One region of the Pseudomonas sp. ADAK2 TE3594 genome, then DNA from elsewhere that is predicted to be linked to it. Evidence: predicted binding sites of a transcription regulator. Region 1 holds the regulator's gene; each other region holds the start of a gene.

Region 1 (7,058 bases):
TATTACCTGCGCTATCAGAACCGCCGCCCGGAATACATCAATGCGTTCTACAACGTGATCAATTGGCCCGAAGTCGCCGCGCGTTATCAGGTTGCGCTGGTTTAGTTGAGAACGCCCCCTAAGTCTCTATAAAATAATCCAGGGCTGACTATGGGCACTGAAACACTGGCGGTCGGAAGTGGACGGATGTTTCGTTACGCACTGGGATCGCTGTTACTGCTGGCGGGCATGACGTTGTTGGCTGCCCAAGGGCTGAGCTGGCTGGACCTCGAACCGAAACTGCAGCGCGCCCTGCAAGGCGGGGCGATTTGCGCCCTGGGCACAGCTTTGGGCGCAGTGCCGGTGCTGGTGATTCGGCGGATGCCCCAGGCAGTCAGCGATACGCTGCTGGGTTTCGGGGCCGGGGTGATGCTCGCGGCGACGGCGTTTTCGCTGATCGTGCCGGGCATTGCCGCGGCCGAAAACCTCGGGCTGACGCCTTGGGCGGCCAGTGGCCTGATCAGTTTTGGCATCATGCTGGGTGCATTCGGGTTGTTTCTGGTGGATCGCAAGGTGTCCGGCGCTACACCTGAAATGCTCGTGGGGACACTGGAGCGATCGGTGATTGCACCGCGGATCTGGTTGTTTGTGTTCGCCATCATCGCCCACAACATCCCTGAAGGTATGGCGGTCGGCGTCTCGGCCGGTGGTGGCATGCCTGACGCCGACAGCCTGGCCATGGGCATCGCCTTGCAGGATGTGCCGGAAGGTCTGGTGATCGCGTTGGTGTTGGCCGGAGCAGGGATGTCGCGGGTCAAGGCGTTCCTGATCGGTGCTGCGTCAGGGTTGGTCGAGCCGGTCTTCGCATTGTTGTGCGCCTGGCTGGTGAGCCTGGCCGAACTGTTGTTGCCGTTGGGTCTGGCACTGGCGGCCGGTGCGATGCTGCTGGTGGTGACTCACGAAGTCATCCCCGAATCGCGACGCCATGGTCACGACAAACTGGCCAGCCTTGGGCTGCTGATCGGGTTTTGTCTGATGATGGTGATGGATACCGCGTTGGCTTGAAAAACAGGATCAAAAGATCGCAGCCTCGTTTCACTCGACAGCTCCTACAAGGATCGGCATACCGTAGGAGCTGTCGAGTGAAACGAGGCTGCGATCTTTTGACTTTTATCCGCCTTCGTCGAAGTAGCGGTTGATCAAGTCTGTCAGCGCATCCAGCGCTTTTTGCTCATCTTCGCCTTCGGTACTGATATAGATTTTGGTGCCCTTGCCTGCAGCGAGCATCATCATTGCCATAATGCTTTTGCCATCGACCGTGGATTCCGGCGTGCGTCCTACCCGGATCGTGCAATCCTTGAACTCACCGGCGACCCCAACGAATTTTGCAGACGCGCGGGCATGCAGGCCCAGCTTGTTGATGATTTCGATTTCCAGAGCAGGCATCGCGATGTGAATCCTTTAGCTGAGGTCGCGGTGGCGAACCTGGACGTTCTTCAGGGTTTTTTGCAGGACCTGACCCAGACGTTCGGTCAGGTAGACAGAGCGGTGATGCCCGCCGGTGCAGCCAATGGCAATGGTGACATAGGCGCGGTTGCTGGCGGCAAAGCGGGGCAGCCATTTGAGCAGGTACGAGGAAATGTCCTGGAACATCTCTTCGACGTCAGGTTGTGCCGCCAGGTACTCGGCCACCGGTTGGTCGAGCCCGGACTGTGCCCGTAGCTCCGGCTTCCAGTAAGGGTTGGGCAGGCAGCGCACGTCGAACACCAGATCGGCGTCCACCGGCATGCCCCGCTTGAACCCGAAAGATTCCACCAGGAACGCAGTGCCCGGTTCCGGTTGATTCAGCAGGCGCAACTTGATGGTATCGCGTAGCTGATACAGGTTCAGATTGGTGGTATTGACCTTGAGGTCGGCCAGATCGGCAATCGGCCCCAGCAGATTGGTTTCGTCCTCTATCGCCTCCGCCAGCGAGCGATTTGCGCTGCTCAGCGGGTGACGACGGCGAGTTTCCGAAAAGCGTTTGAGCAAGGTTTCTTCGTCAGCGTCCAGGTACAGCACATCGCACTGGATATGCCGGCTGCGGACCTCTTCCAGCAATTCGGGGAACCGTGACAGGTGGCTCGGCAGGTTGCGTGCATCGATGGATACGGCCACCAGCGGTTGTGCCAGTTCGGTGTGAATCAGCGCGCGTTCGGCCAGTTCCGGCAGCAAGCCGGCAGGCAGGTTGTCGATGCAGTAGTAGCCGTTGTCCTCGAGCACATCGAGGGCGGTACTTTTACCTGAGCCGGAGCGGCCACTGACGATGATCAGGCGCATGATTAGTGACCGTTCTGCTCGTCCAGGACAACCTGATACAACGCTTCGTTGCTCGGGGCGCTGCGCAGTTTTTCACGCACCTCCTTGCGATCCAGCATGCTGGCGATCTGGCGGAGCAATTCCAGGTGTGCATCGGTGGCGGCTTCCGGGACCAGCAGTACAAACAGCAGGTCAACCGGCGCACCGTCGATGGCGTCGAAATCGATGGGTGCATCCAGGTGCATCAAGGCACTGATGGGCGATTCGCAGCCCTTGAGACGGCAGTGGGGGATGGCGATGCCGTTGCCAAAACCGGTGGAGCCGAGTTTTTCACGGGCGACCAGACTCTCGAAGACATCCTGCATGGCCAGATCCGGCACTTCGCGATGGATGAGGTTGGCAATTTGCTCGAGGGCTTTCTTTTTACTGCCGCCCGGCACGTTCACCAGGGAACGGCCGGGGGTCAGGATGCTTTCAAGTCGGATCATGGGTTGGGAGTGTTAACGACCGGTCGCGCCCTGGAGGAGGCTCTGGGTCTTTTCCTTATGCTTTTTGAGTTGTTTATCCAGCTTGTCGGTCAGTGCGTCGATCGCTGCGTACATATCGGTATGTTCCGCATTAGCGACCACTTCATTGCCGGGAATATGCAGCGTGGCTTCGATTTTCTGCTTGAGCTTCTCGACCGTCATCGTGACCTGCACGTTGGTGATCTTGTCGAAATGCCTCTCTAATCGTTCGAGTTTTTCGCCGATGTAGGTGCGAAGAGGTTCGGTCACTTCCAGTTGGTGTCCACTGATGTTGACTTGCATACAGCTTCTCCTTCGTTGCCAGTGCATAAAGCGGTAGATCAGATGATCTACCACTGGAACGCTGTGGCGTGGCTCTACATCAACCGCTTGCGTTCGCTCGAAGGCGCGATCCCGAGGGATTCGCGGTACTTGGCGACGGTGCGGCGAGCCACCTGAATGCCTTGTGCCTCCAGTAAACCAGCGATCTTGCTGTCACTCAACGGCTTTTTCTGATTTTCCGCGGCAACCAGTTTTTTGATGATCGCGCGGATCGCCGTGGACGAGCATTCACCGCCTTCTGAGGTACTGACGTGGCTGGAAAAAAAGTATTTCAGTTCATAGATGCCCCGCGGGGTATGCATGAATTTTTGCGTGGTCACCCGTGAAATCGTCGATTCATGCATGCCCACCGCTTCGGCGATGTCGTGCAGCACCAACGGCTTCATGGCTTCGTCACCGTATTCAAGAAAGCCGCGTTGATGCTCGACGATCTGGGTGGCGACTTTCATCAGGGTTTCATTGCGGCTTTGCAGGCTCTTGATGAACCAGCGAGCTTCCTGCAACTGATTACGCATGAAGGTGTTATCAGCGCTGGTATCGGCGCGACGCACGAAACCGGCGTATTGGGCGTTGACACGCAGGCGTGGCACCGATTCCTGATTCAACTCCACCAGCCAGCGCTCGTTGTCCTTGCGCACAATCACATCGGGAACGACGTATTCGGCTTCGGTGGACTCGATTTGTGAGCCTGGGCGCGGGTTGAGGCTCTGGACCAATTCGATGACCTGACGCAGTTCATCTTCCTTGAGCTTCATGCGACGCATCAGTTGGCTGTAGTCGCGGCTGCCGAGCAAGTCGATGTAATCGGTGACCAGGCGCTTGGCCTCGGCCAGCCAAGGGGTCTTGGCGGGCAGCTGGCGCAGTTGCAGCAGCAGGCATTCACCGAGGTTGCGGGCGCCGATGCCTGCGGGTTCGAACTGCTGGATGCGGTGCAGGACGGCTTCGATTTCGTCCAGTTCGATGTCCAGTTCCGGGTCGAACGCCTCGAGGATTTCCTCAAGGGTTTCGTCCAGGTAGCCCTGATTATTGATGCAGTCGATCAGGGTCACGGCGATCAGGCGATCGGTGTCGGACATCGGTGCCAGGTTCAGTTGCCAGAGCAAATGGCTTTGCAGGCTTTCACCGACGGATGTGCGGGTGGTGAAATCCCACTCGTCGTCATCGTTGCTCGGCAGGCTGCTGGCGCTGGTCTGGTAGACGTCTTCCCAGGCAGTATCGACGGGCAATTCGTTGGGAATGCGCTCATTCCAGTCGCCTTCCTCGAGGTTGTCCACCGTTGGGGCGGTTTCCTGGTAGGAGGGTTCCTGAATGTCGGCGTTGGGTTTCTGTTCGGCGCTATCGGCCAAGGGGTCGGCGTTATCGAAGTCGTCGCCTTCTTCCTGGCGTTCGAGCATCGGATTGGACTCCAGGGCCTCCTGGATTTCCTGTTGCAGGTCCAGGGTCGACAATTGGAGCAGGCGGATGGCCTGTTGCAGCTGCGGTGTCATCGTCAGCTGCTGGCCCATTCTCAAGACTAGCGATGGTTTCATGGCAGGGGCTTAACACCTTATTCGCCGGCGCACATGCGCCATCCACTACAGGGCGCCGAAGCGCCAAACATAAGCAAATTATATGCCTGAAACTGAAGTGTTTGCCTAGAGCGCTGTAACAATAAAAACTTATTGATTTTTTATTGAAGTGCGCGCGCTCTCGGCGACCCGGGCACCTCAGTGCTTACAGGCGGAACTCATGACCCAGATACACTTCCTTGACCAGCTCATTGGCCAGGATGGTGGCGGAGTCACCTTCAGCGATCAGTTGGCCGTCGTTGACGATGTAGGCGGTTTCGCAGATATCTAGGGTTTCGCGGACGTTGTGGTCCGTGATCAGCACACCAATGCCTTTGGCCTTGAGGTGATGAATGATCTGCTTGATGTCGCCCACCGAAATCGGGTCCACACCGGCGAAGGGTTCGTCGAGGAGGATGAATTTCGGATTGGTGGCCAGTGCCCGGGCGATTTCCACGCGGCGGCGTTCACCACCGGACAGGCTCATGCCGAGGTTGTCGCGGATGTGGTGGATGTGAAATTCCTGCAGCAGGCTTTCCAGCTCTTTGCGACGACCGGCCTTGTCGAGTTCCTTGCGTGTCTCGAGGATGGCCATGATGTTGTCGGCCACCGACAGTTTGCGGAAGATCGACGCTTCTTGCGGAAGATAGCCGATACCCGCCTTCGCACGACCGTGCATCGGCTGGTGGCTGACATCCAGGTCGTCGATCAGTACGCGACCCTGATCGGCCTGTACCAGGCCGACAATCATGTAGAAACAGGTGGTTTTACCGGCGCCGTTAGGGCCAAGCAGGCCGACGATCTGACCGCTGTCGATGGACAGGCTGACGTCGCGCACGACCTGACGGCTCTTGTAGCTCTTGGCCAGATGCTGAGCTTTCAGAGTTGCCATTACTGGGCCTTTTGCTCGTCGGTTTTCTTCTTCGGCTGGATCACCATGTCGATGCGAGGACGTGTCTCGGTGACCTTGTTACCCGTGGCGCGACCGGCGCTCGCAAGCTTTTTCACCGTGTCGTAGACGATTTTCTCGCCTTGGGTGGTGTTGTTGTCTTTGTCGACGACTTTTGCCTTGTCGATCAGCACGACGCGGTTTTGTGCGGCGTGGTACTGGATGGTCACCCCCCAGCCCTGAACAGGCTTGGTGTCGCCAGCGGTCTGCAGTTGCTCAAAGTAGGCGAGGTTGCCCACCGAAGTCACCACGTCAATGTCGCCGGTAGGTGTGCGGGTGATGGTCACGGTGTTGCCTTTAACGATCATCGAGCCCTGGGTGATGATCACATCACCTTTATAGGTGGCAACGCCATTCTTGTCGTCCAGTTGGGCATCGTCGGCCTGAATGCGGATAGGCTGCTCTTGATCGTTCGGCAGAGCCCAGGCGCTCACGCTTCCCAGTGCTGCGCCCAGACTGAGCAAAATAGGGAGAGTTTTAACGAGCCTCATACTGTCCTCTTACGTTCGATAGCAGGTGTATCCTGCTTTCTTTCAAGTACGCTTTCATTCCGTTGCCTGTCGATACACCGCCAGCGCCGTCGATTCTAACGGGTTGATCGGTCTGCGCATATTGCTGCTGCGGGAACACGGTCATACGGGTGGTGGTAATCAGGGTTTTACGGTTTTTTTCGTCGAAACGAGTGATACGTACCGAATCAATCAGCTCGACCTGAGTGCCGTCCGGATTGACTTCGCCGCGCTCGCTCTGGACATGCCAGGGGAACTCGGTGCCACGGAACATATTCAGGTCAGGATTGGTCAGCAGCGTCACTTCGGTCGCTTTCAGGTGTTCGACCTTGTCCGACGTCATTTCGTATTGCAGTTTGCCGTCGGGCAGGAACTGCACGCTGTGGGCGTTGACGGCGTAATAGTCGATCGCGCTTTCATCGACCTTCACCACCGGTTTGTCGAGAAAGCGTTCCGGGCTGATGTTCCAGTAGCCGACCGCTGCAAAAATCGCTGCGATGCAACCGAACATCAGGATGTTGCGAATCTTTTTGCTCAGCATGATGGGCTCACAGGTACGCGGCGTTGGCCGCATCGAGGCGGCCCTGGGCCCGCAGGATCAATTCGCAGAATTCGCGAGCAGCACCCTCGCCACCACGGGCCTGGGTGATGCCGTGGGCGTGTTCGCGCACGAAACTGGCAGCGCTGGCCACCGCCATGCCCAAGCCGACACGGCGAATCACCGGCAGGTCTGGCAGGTCGTCGCCAAGGTAGGCCACTTGTTCATAGCTCAGGTTGAGCTGGGCAAGAAGTTCGTCGAGCACCACCAGTTTGTCTTCGCGACCCTGGTAAAGGTGTGGAATGCCGAGGTTCTTCGCGCGCCGTTCAACCACCGGGGTCTTGCGGCCGCTGATGATAGCGGTCTGCACGCCGGCTGCCATCAACATCT
Region 2 (7,058 bases), 1.1 Mb from region 1:
ACCAGCAAGGCGCTGGCATTGTCCTGACTGCCGGCCAGATGTGCAGCGCTGACCAGGGTCTGCGCGGCACTGTTCAGGTCAGGTTGATCGCGCAGAATCGCTGCAATGGCCGTGTCACCCAGCACGGCCCAGATGCCGTCGCTGAGCAGCACAAAACTCTCGTTCAGGCGCAGTTCGCCATCGAGAAAGTCCAGCACCAGGTGTTGATCCAGCCCAAGGGCCCGCTTGAGCACATGCTGCATGCCCGGCTGGTCCCAGACGTGATCCTCGCTTACCCGTTGCAGCGTGTCGGCGTGCCAGCGATAAACCCGGCAATCGCCGACATGCGCCAGGGTAAAGCGCCTGCCGCGCATCACCAGGGCACTGACGGTGGTCAGCAGCGGTTGCCCGCCGCCGTTAGCCTGCAACCAGCGATTTTGCGCCAGTAGCAGGCGGTCCAATGCCTGGGCGACACCCCAGGTTTCCGGGGTGGCGTAGTAGTCCAGCGCCAAGGCCTGCAAGGTTGAACGGGCCGCGAGACCGCCGTCGGCACATTGGCTGACGCCGTCGGCGATGGCGAACAGGTAACCCTTGCTCGCCGCCAGCGCCGGGGCCGGAGTGACCAGGCGCAGAGCGTCCTGGTTCTCCTCGCGGGGGCCGATGGCGCTGTGTTCGGCGAAGCTCAGTTGCAGGCTCATTCAGTCCTCACACCCGTGCTGCGGTAACGGCTGCCGAACCCCAAGTGGTTCTCCAGCGACGTTTCACACCGTGCAGACCGAACCAGGCAAGTACGCCGAGGCTGGCGAACAACCACAAGGCCAGTTGATAGCTGCCAGTGCTTTGCTTGATCGCGCCCATGCCGGCCGCCAGTGCGAAGCCACCGATGCCGCCGGCCATGCCGATCAGGCCGGTCATCACACCGATCTCCCGACGAAAACGCTGCGGGACCAACTGGAATACTGCACCGTTGCCTGCACCCAAACCGAGCATGGTGCAGACGAAAAGCGCTAACGCAGCGTAGGAACTCGGCAGATTGAAACCCACTGTCGCAATGCAGATCGCCGCCACGGTGTACATCGCCAGCAGGGTGCGAATCCCGCCGAAGCGATCCGCCAGCGCGCCGCCCAACGGACGCATCAGGCTGCCACCGAACACACAAGCAGCAGTGTAGTAGCCGGCGGTCACCGGGCTCAGGCCGTACTGGTCGTTGAAGTAGCCGGGCAGAGCGCTGGCCAGACCGATGAAGCCACCGAAGGTCACGCTGTAGAAAAACATGAACCACCAGCTGTCGCGATCACCCAGGGCCTTGAAATAGTCAGACACGGACTTGGCTTTCGGGCGCTCGGGTGCATTCTTTGCCAGCCAAGCGAAGACGATCAAGGTCAGGATCAGCGGGATCAGGGCGAAGCCGAACACGTTGCTCCAGCCAAATGCGGCGGCCAGCACCGGAGCGATCAAGGCAGCGAGCACGGTGCCCGAGTTACCGGCACCGGCAATGCCCATGGCTTTGCCTTGGTGCTGGGGCGGATACCATTGCGAGGCCAACGGCAGGGCGACGGCGAAGGACGCACCGGCCATGCCGAGGAACAGGCCCAGCAGCAACGCCTGTTCATAACTGTGGATGCCGACTTTCCAGGCGACGAACAGGGCGCAGATGACGATCACCTGACCGATTATCCCAGCGGTTTTTGGCGATAGGCGATCAGCCAGCAGGCCCATCGCAAAGCGCAATACGGCCCCGGCCAGAATCGGCGTGGCCACCACCAGCCCACGCTGTTGGGTGGTCAGGTGCAGATCAGCGGCGATCTGCACCGCCAGAGGGCCGAGCAGGTACCAGACCATGAAGCTCAGATCGAAATAGAGGAAGGCTGCGAACAGTGTCGGGGTATGGCCGGATTTCCAGAAGCTTGAATTCATCGCGCACCTCAGCTGTCAGGCGTATCAAGAAGGAGTCATGAGCTTGCAGGTGGGGCGCCGCAACGGCCGCACCACCAGCCCCGGTCTCTGGGGCCAAAACGGAAAAACGCCGCTACCCGATCCGCCAGGGGGCGAATGAGGTGAGCGACGTCTTTGTCGTAGGTGGGGCAACCGCCGTTGGTTACCTTGCAGTGATTTACTTAGCGAGATTTGTGCCAACACGTGAGATCGCGTTGTGGCCATCGCGGGCAAGCCCGCTCCCACAGGTTTTGTGGACACCGAAGATCCATGTGGGAGCGGGCTTGCCCGCGATGGCGTCCTCCAATGCACCACAAGGCTTCAACCAAGCAGTTCACTCATGGCAATGATCTGCTCCGCCACCTGTATCAGCTTCTGCTGGCGACTCATGGCCTGGCGGCGCATCAGGGTGTAGGCCTCTTCTTCGTTGCAGTCCTTCATCTTCATCAGCAGCCCCTTGGCCAGCTCGATGCGCTTGCGCTCGGCCAGTTGCTGGTCGCGGGCATGCAGTTGCGCGCGCAGGGCCTGGTCGCTTTCAAAGCGCGCCATGGCCACGTCGAGAATCGGCTGCAAGCGTTGTGCGTGAATGCCTTCGACGATGTAGGCACTGACGCCGGACTTGATCGCGCGGCGCATCACGTCAGGGTCGTGCTCGTCGGTGAACATCACAATCGGCCGTGGTTGGTCACGGGTCACCAGCACCACTTGCTCCATCACATCGCGGCTCGGTGACTCGGTATCGATCAGGATCACGTCCGGACGCACCGTTTCGACGCGCGCGGGCAGGTCAATGGTCAGGCCGGACTCGTCGATGACCTCGAACCCGGCTTCGGTCAGAGCCGCCTTCAGACGCCCGACTTTTTTCGCAGTGTCATTGATCAGCAGGATACGCAACATATTCGTAGGCTCCTGTCAGCGGCTGGCGAGAAGGGGAGCGCTGTCGCTCATGGCGTGCAGCGTGAAGCTGCGGGCATAGCCGGCCGGGTCCGAGCCGTCCCAGACTTTGCCGTCGATCAGTTGACTGCTGCGCATTTCCTGGCTCCGGGCGGACACACCGACAGCAGTGGCGGCCTCACGGTATAAGTCTAGTTGCTGGACCTGACGGGCCACGCCGAGGTAATCCGGGTCGTCACGCAACAAACCCCAGCGCCGGAACTGGGTCATGAACCACATACCGTCGGACAAATACGGAAAATTGACCTCACCACCACCGTGGAAACGCATGGCGTGCGGGTCTTGCCAGCGATTGCCCAGACCGTCGGCGTAATCACCGAGCAAGCGTGGTTTGATGCAGTCGAGCGGTGCATCCAGATACTCAGGCGCACTCAACAGTTGCGCGGTGCTGCGGCGATTTTCGCGGCTGGCTTCGATGAATCGACTGGCTTCGAGGATCGCCATCACCAATGCCCGTGCGGTGTTGGGGTACTGCTCGACAAAGGCGCGGGTGCAGCCGAGGACTTTTTCCGGGTGATCGGGCCAGAGGGTCTGGCTGGTGGCCATCGTAAACCCGAGATTCTGCTGCACCGCACTGGCCGCCCACGGCTCGCCGACGCAGAAGCCGTCGATGCGCCCGGCTTGCAGGTGCGCGACCATTTGCGGCGGTGGCACCACCACGCTGTCGACATCCTGCAACGGATGAATGCCCTGACTCGCGAGCCAGTAATACAGCCACATGGCGTGGGTGCCTGTGGGAAATGTCTGGGCGAAGGTCAGTTTTGGGCGACTTTGGTGCACATGACGATCGAGTGCTTCAGGACTGGTCACACCCAGGGCCTGCAAGCCGTGGGAGAGGTTGATGCTCTGGCCGTTCTGGTTCAGGCCCATGAGCACGGCCATGTCGGTGGAGGCTACGCCGCCGATGCCCAGGTGCACGGCGTAAATCAGGCCGTACAGGCTGTGGGCGGCGTCCAGTTCGCCGCTGACCAGTTTGTCTCGCAGGTTGGCCCAGGACGATTGGCGCTTGAGGTTCAGGGTCAGGCCGTAGGGTTGGGCGAAGCCCTGAGTGGCCGCGACCACTACTGAGGCGCAGTCGCTCAGGGCCATGAAGCCGAGGTTGATTTCAGTCTTTTCCGGGGCATCGCTGCCGTTGACCCAGGCCAGAGGGCCGGCTGATGGTTCGTTCATCGATTTCGCACCTTCCAAAAAAAAGCGTCGTCCCAAGGCCCTTGCATGGGCAAAGCCGGGTGACGACGCCATTGTCCTTCCACTCATCCCGCCGTTGGCATGAGTGCTGATGCCTGTGATTGGTGCAAGGCATATGCCATCGCCGGCTGATTTTGTTGCGCGCCTCGCCTGTGGACCCGATGCACGGCTATAATCGCCGCCTCTCATCGCCAACCGAGTCAAGCCTGCCCATGTACACCCTGGCCCGTCAGCTGCTGTTCAAACTTTCCCCGGAAACCTCCCACGATCTGTCCCTGGACCTGATCGGCGCGGGCGGGCGTTTGGGCCTTAACGGCTTGCTGTGCAAGGCACCGGCGAAACTGCCGGTAACGGTCATGGGCCTGGAGTTCCCGAACCCGGTGGGTTTGGCGGCCGGTCTGGACAAGAACGGTGCAGCAATCGATGGTTTTGCCCAATTGGGTTTCGGTTTCGTCGAAATCGGCACCATTACGCCGCGACCGCAACCGGGTAACCCGAAACCACGGATTTTCCGCTTGCCGGACGCCGAGGCGATCATCAACCGCATGGGTTTCAATAACCTCGGCGTCGATCACTTGCTCGCTCGCGTGGCGGCGGCCAAGTACAAGGGCGTGCTGGGCATCAACATCGGCAAGAATTTCGATACCCCGGTTGAGCGTGCGGTCGATGACTACCTGATCTGCCTGGACAAGGTCTATGCCCACGCCAGCTACGTGACGGTCAACGTCAGTTCGCCGAACACCCCGGGCCTGCGCAGCCTGCAATTCGGCGATTCGCTCAAGCAATTGCTCGCCGACCTGGCCACCCGCCGGGCGGAACTGGCCCTGCGCCACGGCAAGCATGTACCGCTGGCGATCAAAATCGCGCCGGACATGACTGACGAAGAAACCGCTCAAGTAGCCCAGGCGTTGATCGAAACCGGGATGGACGCAGTGATTGCCACCAACACCACCCTGAGCCGCGTCGGTGTCGAAGGCATGGAACATGGTGACGAGGCGGGCGGGTTGTCCGGCGCACCGGTTCGCGACAAGAGCACTCACACTGTGAAGGTGCTGGCGGCGGAACTGGCCGGTCGCTTGCCGATCATTGCCGTGGGCGGTATCACCGAAGGCAAGCACGCGGCTGAGAAAATCGCCGCGGGTGCGAGCCTGGTGCAGCTCTATTCCGGCTTCATCTACAAAGGCCCGGCGCTGATTCGTGAATCGGTGGACGCCATCGCCGCGCTGCGCTAATCCCTGTGGGAGCGAGCCTGCTCGCGATGACGGATTGACAGGCAACATCTTTGTTGAATGTTGAACCGCTATCGCGAGCAGGCTCGCTCCCACAGTGTGTTTACAGCTCAAGTTGAGTTTTATGCAGGCACAAAAAAGGGCTCCTCGAAGGAGCCCCTGGGCCGAAGCCCGCCGTCCGGATGGGACGTGCGTGGTTAAGTCGTTGCGTAATCAGATTGTCGTGTCGGAGTGTGTGCCCTGTATTAGCCGACGGCGTGAAGTTCGTTGAGTCTGTGGATTCCCGCAGTGCCGGTCATACCGTCCCAGTTGTCGCCGCGTCCTTCTCGCCAGCCATTGATCCAGGCTTGGCGTACCGACGGTAGAGTAAAGGGGCAAAGCTCACGGGATTTACCACCAACGCCATATTGATATCCGCGCAAAAATGCTCTTTCCAACGGATCACGCTTAAGTCTTCTCATAGGGTGTTGCCCTCACTTGTTGACTGTATGTATCGCGTCGACCTCAATCGAGGTCAGGCAGAAAAATTCTGCCGTTGGTGGCTCGCTGCCGGCGTCGCGAGCCAAGGTGTTGACGCCGTTGCGACGTCAACCTGAGTTGAGTTCTAACCAATGCGTCACACCGAGGGAATGATCGTTTTGTCATAAGAACGTAACCATAAAGATGCTATGGCCATAAGTAACACGATATTTGTCCCGTGTTCATTGGCCAAAGCCCGGTATGATCGGCCCTGCGCGGGATGAGAGGGTTGAGGCCTTTAACGAGAATGACACCCGTTCACTTGGGCACTATTCGACGAAGGGTCGACTTATGACATTTTGTTGCATCAACTTTTTTATCTGCCCTGGCATCTAAGCTCTTTTAAACCCGAGCAGTCAGGGTGGGACGGCACACCTTCGTGCCACGCGGGCGTTCTGTTAGAAAAACGCCTGATTGAAAACCGGATCGGCAATGCGTTGCCGGTTCACTTAGCTAAAGGCTCTGGAATTACCATGTCCGATCGTTTCGAACTCTTCCTCACTTGCCCCAAAGGCCTTGAAGGCCTGCTCATCGAGGAAGCCGTCGGGCTTGGCCTTGAAGAAGCACGTGAGCACACCTCGGCTGTGCGCGGCATGGCCACCATGGAAACCGCCTATCGCCTGTGCCTCTGGTCGCGTCTGGCGAACCGCGTGCTGCTGGTGCTCAAGCGCTTCCCGATGAAGGACGCCGAAGACCTCTATCACGGCGTGCTGGATATCGAGTGGCAAGACCACATGCTCAACGATGGCACCCTGGCCGTCGAATTCAGCGGTCACGGTTCGGGCATTGATAACACCCACTTCGGCGCCTTGAAGGTCAAGGATGCGATCGTCGATAAACTGCGCACCCCGCAAGGCGATCGCCCGTCCATCGACAAGCTCAACCCGGACCTGCGCATTCACCTGCGTCTGGACCGTGGCGAAGCGATTTTGTCCCTCGACCTTTCCGGTCACAGCCTGCACCAGCGTGGTTATCGCTTGCAGCAGGGTGCGGCGCCGCTGAAGGAAAACCTCGCGGCAGCGATTCTGATCCGTTCCGGCTGGCCACGGATTGCCGCCGATGGCGGCGCACTGGCTGACCCGATGTGCGGTGTCGGTACGTTCCTGGTCGAAGCCGCAATGATCGCCGCCGACATGGCGCCGAACCTGCGTCGTGAGCAGTGGGGCTTCACCGCCTGGCTCGGTCACGTGCCGGCGCTGTGGAAAAAGCTCCACGAAGAAGCCACCGAACGCGCCGCGGCCGGCCTGGCCAAGC
Region 3 (7,058 bases), 5.6 Mb from region 1:
ATCTGCAATCGACTTACGATTTGCGCAAGGCTGAGATTGAACGGGGTGCCGCGATCCGGGATCAAGTTGAACGTCTTCCACATTGCGCCTGATCCTCAGACTTGAACGAACCCCACGTTAAAGCGTGGGGTTTTTTTGTTCAGAATGTTTGAAGTATTCGCGAAGCGCGCTTCCACCACGGAGCATTGACTGCACGTCGTGGTTGCTCTCCATCAGGCAGCACGTATGGAACATCCTGCAACCGAATCCACGGCTGGTTATTCCAGTGCAGCAAACTCAATGACATTTCCGGCCAATTCAGCAGGCTCAGGATCGGGCGTTCGGTTGAGGAGGGTTGTTGGGCGTCTCTGAGGGCTGGCACCACGTCGTGGGTCAGCCATTCGCGCAGGCCTCGGTATTCGGGGCAGTAGTGGTAGATCAGTAACGCGTAGACGCCGGATTCGCTGATGAGCAGTGTGTTTTCGACGGTGCCGTGGATGAGCATATGCAGATTCTGGTGTTGGTCGGGATCGAGTTTGCGTAGCGCTCGTTCGTCGAGGAAGAGGCGGAGCAATCGGCCGAGGTCGCGGGCGCTGAACCAGGGTTGGTTTTCCAGGAGGAGGGCGTGGAGGTGAAGTTTGTGGCGGGTGAAGATGTGGGGGGGCAGGTAAGTGTCATCGCTATTCATTGATACAGCTCCTTTTGCTAAAGGGGCTGCCGTCAACCGTCGCCAAACGATTGGGTGGCAGCTGTACGCGGGTTGGCGAACCGGAGCAAAAGGAACCCGGCAGACCCGAAGATCTCCCACGCACAGCCGCCATGACTCGATATGGCGGAAATAAACCCGCCATCGGATGGTCGTTGTGCGCCTTAAGCTTCCGGGTCGCCAAACCCAGTGCTGAACATTCAGCAGAAGGTGAGCTTAAGAGCCGGGGCCTTACGACGCAATCGGACGGCGGTGGTGTTCTTTGTAGGACGTTGCCGGGATGTTTGCGGGGCTTAAGATCAAAAGATCGCAGCCTTCGGCAATTCCTACAGAACACATTGAATGATCGTTCCCACGCTCTGCGTGGGAATGCATCCCGTGACGCTCTGCGTCACATCTGGAGCGGAACGCGGAGCGTCCCTGGCGGCATTCCCACGCAGAGCGTGGGAACGATCAGCTTACTCGGCGTCAGCAGGTGGATTGAGCTTCGCTTCCAGCTCCGCCACTTTCGCCTCAAGGCTCTCCAGCCGTGCGCGGGTGCGTGCCAGTACGACCATCTGGCTGTCGAACTCTTCCCGGCTAACCAGATCCAGCTTGCTGAAGCCGCTCTGCAACAAAGCCTTGAACTGGCTTTCGATTTCGCTTTTTGGCAGTGGGGTGTCGCCGCTGAAGAGGCGGGAGGCGGTGCCGCTCAGGGCGTCGAGGAAGTCTTTGGGCGCGAGCATGGGAAATGTCCTGTCAACAATGGCGGGCAGTGTATCACGCAGTGTCTATAGTCAATCTCGGCAGCAGCGATGCACGCTTTTCGCGCAGTCGAGTGGGCAGCCGCGCACTGTTGTTGTGCGTAACGGTTGCGTCAATCGGGCGATAGGCTTTACGGCAGCGGCCAAGGCATTGAAATCAATGGGTTTTGGATAGATGGCAAGCTTTCTGCTTAGTCGCTGATGACCCATGCACTGATGCAGTCGCTGTGACGAATGCAGTGCGCCAAGCGGAACGGGGGAAGTTTCGTGCGGAGTGGTTAGCTGGCGTCGGACGGGCAGGTAAGGCCGAACGATGCGTTACAAAGCCAGGCACTGCGCTTAGACTTGAGTCGGGTTTGTTTTCCTGGGGCAAGTCCACCAATTCGGGAGAGAGTTTTCATGAAGCTAGTCACTGCCATCATCAAGCCGTTCAAACTGGACGACGTGCGCGAGTCGCTGTCCGAGATCGGCGTGCAGGGCATTACCGTTACTGAGGTCAAAGGCTTCGGTCGGCAGAAGGGTCACACCGAGCTGTATCGCGGCGCGGAGTACGTGGTCGATTTTCTGCCCAAGGTGAAGATCGATGTCGCCATTGACGACAAGGATCTGGACCGGGTTATCGAGGCGATAACCAAGGCCGCCAACACCGGCAAGATCGGTGACGGCAAGATCTTCGTGGTCAATCTGGAACAGGCGATTCGCATCCGTACCGGCGAAACCGATACCGACGCAATCTAAGCCGCCACAAACCCAACGCCCCAGGAGAAAACAATATGACTCTGCGTAAATTCGCAGGGCTAGGAGCCCTGTTGTCCCTCGTAATGCCCGGCCTGGCCATGGCGGCAGACGAAGTGGCGGCCCCAGTCCTCAATTCCGGCGATACCGCCTGGATGATGACCTCGACAGCCCTTGTGCTGTTCATGACCATTCCCGGCCTCGCGCTGTTCTACGGCGGCATGGTTCGTTCGAAAAACATTCTTTCCGTGATGATGCAGTGTTTCGCCATTACCGGTCTGATCAGCATTCTGTGGGTCATTTATGGCTACAGCATTGCGTTCGACACCACCGGCATGGAGCAGGGCGTCGTCAACTTCAACTCGTTCTTTGGCGGCATGGGCAAGGCGTTCCTCGCCGGTGTCACGCCTTCGAGCCTGACCGGTCCTGCGGCGCTGTTCCCCGAGGCGGTCTTCATCACCTTCCAGATGACTTTCGCCATCATCACCCCGGCGTTGATCGTCGGTGCGTTCGCCGAGCGGATGAAGTTCTCCGCCATGCTGATCTTCATGGGCATCTGGTTCACCCTGGTTTATGCACCGATCGCGCACATGGTCTGGTCCGGTAACGGCGGCCTGATGTGGGATTGGGGCGTGCTCGACTTCGCCGGCGGCACCGTGGTGCACATCAACGCCGGTGTGGCCGGTCTGATTGCCTGCCTGGTGTTGGGCAAGCGTAAAGGTTTCCCGACCACCCCGATGGCTCCGCACAACCTCGGCTACACCCTGATGGGTGCTGCAATGCTGTGGTTCGGCTGGTTCGGCTTCAACGCCGGTTCCGCTGCCGCCGCCAACGGCACTGCCGGCATGGCGATGCTGGTCACCCAGATCGCCACCGCTGCTGCGGCGCTGGGCTGGATGTTTGCCGAGTGGATCACCCACGGCAAACCAAGCGCACTGGGTATCGCTTCGGGTGTGGTGGCCGGTCTGGTTGCAATCACGCCGGCGGCAGGCACCGTGGGCCCGATGGGCGCTCTGGTGATCGGTCTGGCGGCGGGCGTGGTGTGCTTCTTCTGCGCCACCACCCTGAAACGCAAACTCGGTTATGACGATTCCCTGGATGCCTTCGGCGTGCATGGTATCGGCGGTATCCTCGGCGCAATCCTGACTGGCGTGTTCGCGGCACCCTCGCTGGGCGGTTTCGGCACCGTTACCGACATCGCTGCTCAAGTCTGGATTCAATGCAAAGGCGTGGGCTTCACGGTGATCTACACCGCGATCGTCACCTTTATCATCCTCAAGGTCCTGGACGCTGTCATGGGGCTGCGTATCACCGAGGAAGAAGAAGCTGTCGGCATCGATCTGGCGCTTCACAACGAACGCGGCTACAACTTGTAAGCACGCGCATGAAAAATTTGCCCGGCTTGCCGGGCATTTTTTTGTCTGGAATTTGTCAGTGGAGGAAGGGCTGAAAGGTTTTTTCTCACACGTTCAGTCGCGTTTACGACGGGCGATTTTCTACGGCCAATGGCTTACACGATTGAAGGAATATTAGGGCCTTTGTTTTTTTCCAGAGCGCGCTAGAATGCGCCCCGAACGTGCGGAGAACTGTATGTGGCAACAGACTCTGATTACCCTGCGGGCACGGCCCCGGGGCTTTCATCTGGTAACGGACGAATTACTCGCCGGCTTGCCTGAACTCAAGGCGTGTCGGGTCGGTCTGTTGCATTTGTGGCTACAGCATACCTCGGCGTCGTTGACCATCAACGAGAACGCCGATCCGGCGGTACGTCGCGACTTCGAACGATTTTTCAATCGTCTGATCCCACAAGGAACAGACGGCTATGAGCATAACGACGAAGGCCTGGACGACCTCCCGGCGCACTTCAAGGCCAGCGTACTTGGCTGTCAGCTCAGTTTGCCGATCTCGGCAGGCCGACTGGCGTTGGGGACCTGGCAAGGTGTTTATCTGGGCGAGCACCGTGATCATGGCGGTGCCCGTAAAGTCCTCGCCACCGTGCACGGTGAAGGGGAATAAAACCGCTGGTTACCAGCGGTGGTTGATTTTTTTCCGGCAGCCGTCGACAGACGGCAAAGCTGGGCTATAACTAATCTGCTTTTCGCAAGTCATGAGGTAGAACATGAGCGACGATGATCTGGAAAACGACGACCTCGAAGTAGGCGACGAAGACGAAACCGAAGAAGGCCTTGAAGCGGCGGCAGAAGACGTCGCTGAAGATGACGGCGGTGATACGCCCGTTCCGACTGCCAAAGGCAAGGTCAAGGCTGCGGTATCGGTCGATGAGCTGCCGAGCGTCGAAGCCAAGAACAAGGAACGCGATGCCCTGGCCAAGGCCATGGAAGAGTTTCTGGCACGGGGCGGCAAGGTGCAGGAAGTGGAGGCCAATGTGGTCGCCGATCCTCCCAAGAAGCCTGATAACAAGTACGGCAGCCGGCCTATCTAAGCGCCTGCTTCTTGCTTGCTGAAAAAGCCCGCCGTCGCTGCGGGCTTTTTCATGGGCGGAGCAAAAGTCTTGGGCAGGGCGCGATCCAATGTGGGAGCGAGCCTGCTCGCGATGAAGCCGTCACATTCAATATTGATGTTGGCTGACAGACCGCTATCGCGAGCAGGCTCGCTCCCACAGGGGTATGTGTGTACTCAGGTCAGTGTTGGGTATTCCACCGCGCCAACAACCCCGGCAACTCGGTCAAACTACGAATCTCGGCATCCGGTGCCGTCTGTGCTTCCCACACCTTGCCCGCCGGGTTAAACCAGATCGCCCGCAAGCCCGCCTGCTGGGCGCCGGCAATGTCGTCCCCCGGATGGTCGCCAATATGCACCGCTGTTTCGGCGGTGGCGCCGCCACGCTGCAGCGCTTCATGAAACAGTCGCGCATCCGGCTTGGCGATGCCGATGTCTTCGGCGCACAGGGCAAACTTGAAGTAATCCGCCAGCCCCAATCGACGCACATCGGCATTGCCGTTGGTAACCACGCCTAAGGCGTAATGCTTGGCCAGCGTCTCCAGCGTCGGCTCGACTTCAGGAAACACTTCGATCTGATGCCGCGCATGCAGAAACACTTCAAAACCCTGATCGGCCAGGTCGGATGCTTCGGTATGTCCATAACCGGCTTCTTCCAGCGCATGGAACAACACCCGCCGACGCAAGGCACTGATGCGGTGCTTGAGGCTCGGTTCGTGGCTCAGCACTCGCTCGCGAATCGACCACAGGTGTTCCACCGGTACCGCGCCCAGGTTCGGTGCATGCTCGGTCAGCCATTCCCGCAAAACGACTTCGGCGCTGGCGATCACCGGGGCGGTGTCCCACAGGGTGTCGTCGAGGTCGAAGGTGATCAATTGGATGGTCATGAATCATCGCCTTTAATGCGTTTGGCCCGTGGATGGGCGCTGTCGTAGACCGTCGCCAGGTGCTGGAAGTCCAGGTGGGTGTAGATCTGGGTGGTCTTGATGTCCGAGTGGCCGAGCAGTTCCTGCACCGCCCGCAAGTCCTGAGAGGACTCCAGCAAATGGCTGGCGAAGGAGTGTCGCAACATGTGCGGGTGCAGGTTCTGCCCCAGTTCGCGCTCGCCGGCAGCCTTGATCCGTACCTGAATCGCTCGCGGACCGAGGCGCCGGCCTTGCTGGCTGACAAACACTGCGTCGTCCGCCGGGTTGGTCATTGTCCGCAAAGGCAACCATAGCTCCAGCGCTTCGCGAGCCTTTTTGCCCACTGGCAACAGTCGAGTCTTGCTGCCCTTGCCGAGCACCTGGACCATGCCGTCAGCCAGATCCAGCTGATCAAGATTGAGCCCGGTCAGTTCCGAAAGCCGCAAGCCGGAGGAATAGAACAGTTCCAGAATCGCCTGATCCCGACGCGCCAGAAAATCGTCCTCTACCGCGCCCTCGAGCAGTTGCAGTGCGCGGTCGGTGTCGAGGGTTTTCGGCAGGCGGCGTTCGCCCTTGGGCGGTGCCAGGCCATTGGCGGGGTCGTGATCGCACAGACCTTCGCGGTTTAGATAGTGATAGAGCCCGCGCACCGCCGAGAGCAGGCGCGCCAGGCTACGGGACGATTGACCTTGGGCATGCAGGCGAGCGATCAGGCTGCGCAGGCGCTGGATGTCCAGCGCAGCCCAACTGCTGATGTTCTGTTTGACGCACCAGCCCAGCACTTTGTCGAGGTCGCGGCGGTAGGCGTACAGCGTGTGAGGCGACACCTGCCGCTCACTGCGCAGGTGTTCGCAGTAAGCGTCCAGTTGTCGTTCCATGGTCAGCGTACCGAGCGCAAGGAGCTGTTGACCCGTGGCAGCACGCGGCCCATGACTTCGGCGATGTAACTCAAAAACAGCGTGCCCACCGAGCTCTTGTAGTGCTGCGGATCGCGGCTGGCGATGGCCAGGACACCGTGGATGCCTTGGTGACTGATGGCGACAACAGCGGTGGAGCCGATCTGCTTGCGCTGTTCTTCGCCGAACAGGAAGTCCAGTTCATGCTCACGCAGGCTGCCGCTGACGCTTTTGTCTTCCGAGAGCAAACCGCCGATGGCCGTTTGCGCGTCGGCATGGGTCACCCAGCGGCCTACCGGCATAGGGTTGTCACCCAGCAGAATCAGGCTGACGAAGGGCACCTGGAAGTCCTGGCGCAGACTGTCTTCGACGCTGATCACCACATCTTCCAGGCTGGTGGCGTCCATCAGCGCGAGAATCAGGCGGCGTGTCTTGTCGAAGAGTCGATCGTTGTCCCGGGCCACGTCCATCAAGTGCGAGAGGCGATGACGCAACTCGATATTGCGGTCGCGCAGAATCGTCATCTGGCGTTCGACCAGCGAAATGGTGTCGCCGCGCTGGTGCGGAATGCGCAGCGCCGGGAGCAGTTCTTCGTGCTCGATGAAGAAATCCGGATGAGCCTCCAGGTACGCGG

What was found. The regulator sigma-54, encoded in region 1, starts transcription at its own class of promoters, with help from an activator protein. The targets are predictions, from matches to a motif close to ANTGGCATNNANNTTGCTNT.
Region 2: a site for sigma-54 is predicted at 4,160-4,179, ahead of AB7M22_RS05835 (CmpA/NrtA family ABC transporter substrate-binding protein). Genes of this name have one in related genera too.
Region 3: a site for sigma-54 is predicted at 1,603-1,622, ahead of glnK (P-II family nitrogen regulator). Genes of this name have one in related genera too.

Annotation. Positions count from the first base shown of each region.
Region 1 is NZ_JBRJGV010000001.1:183,943-191,000, forward strand. Features, by position in the region: gene AB7M22_RS00760 (superoxide dismutase) at 1-105, shown strand, start outside; gene AB7M22_RS00765 (ZIP family metal transporter) at 151-1,044, shown strand; gene AB7M22_RS00770 (HPr family phosphocarrier protein) at 1,150-1,425, opposite strand; gene rapZ (RNase adapter RapZ) at 1,441-2,298, opposite strand; gene ptsN (PTS IIA-like nitrogen regulatory protein PtsN) at 2,301-2,765, opposite strand; gene hpf (ribosome hibernation-promoting factor, HPF/YfiA family) at 2,778-3,086, opposite strand; gene AB7M22_RS00790 (RNA polymerase factor sigma-54) at 3,161-4,654, opposite strand; gene lptB (LPS export ABC transporter ATP-binding protein) at 4,839-5,564, opposite strand; gene lptA (lipopolysaccharide transport periplasmic protein LptA) at 5,564-6,112, opposite strand; gene lptC (LPS export ABC transporter periplasmic protein LptC) at 6,099-6,671, opposite strand; gene AB7M22_RS00810 (KdsC family phosphatase) at 6,679-7,058, opposite strand, start outside.
Region 2 is NZ_JBRJGV010000001.1:1,268,394-1,275,451, forward strand. Features, by position in the region: gene AB7M22_RS05820 (protein kinase domain-containing protein) at 1-677, opposite strand, end outside; gene AB7M22_RS05825 (nitrate/nitrite transporter) at 685-1,896, opposite strand; gene AB7M22_RS05830 (ANTAR domain-containing response regulator) at 2,236-2,811, opposite strand; gene AB7M22_RS05835 (CmpA/NrtA family ABC transporter substrate-binding protein) at 2,827-4,038, opposite strand; gene AB7M22_RS05840 (quinone-dependent dihydroorotate dehydrogenase) at 4,269-5,288, shown strand; gene rmf (ribosome modulation factor) at 5,531-5,746, opposite strand; gene rlmKL (bifunctional 23S rRNA (guanine(2069)-N(7))-methyltransferase RlmK/23S rRNA (guanine(2445)-N(2))-methyltransferase RlmL) at 6,278-7,058, shown strand, end outside.
Region 3 is NZ_JBRJGV010000001.1:5,735,691-5,742,748, reverse strand. Features, by position in the region: gene AB7M22_RS25890 (HigA family addiction module antitoxin) at 1-92, shown strand, start outside; gene AB7M22_RS25885 (BRO-N domain-containing protein) at 140-667, opposite strand; gene AB7M22_RS25880 (accessory factor UbiK family protein) at 1,144-1,410, opposite strand; gene glnK (P-II family nitrogen regulator) at 1,828-2,166, shown strand; gene AB7M22_RS25870 (ammonium transporter) at 2,202-3,539, shown strand; gene AB7M22_RS25865 (secondary thiamine-phosphate synthase enzyme YjbQ) at 3,754-4,179, shown strand; gene sutA (transcriptional regulator SutA) at 4,283-4,606, shown strand; gene AB7M22_RS25855 (HAD family hydrolase) at 4,806-5,510, opposite strand; gene xerC (tyrosine recombinase XerC) at 5,507-6,406, opposite strand; gene AB7M22_RS25845 (DUF484 family protein) at 6,409-7,058, opposite strand, start outside.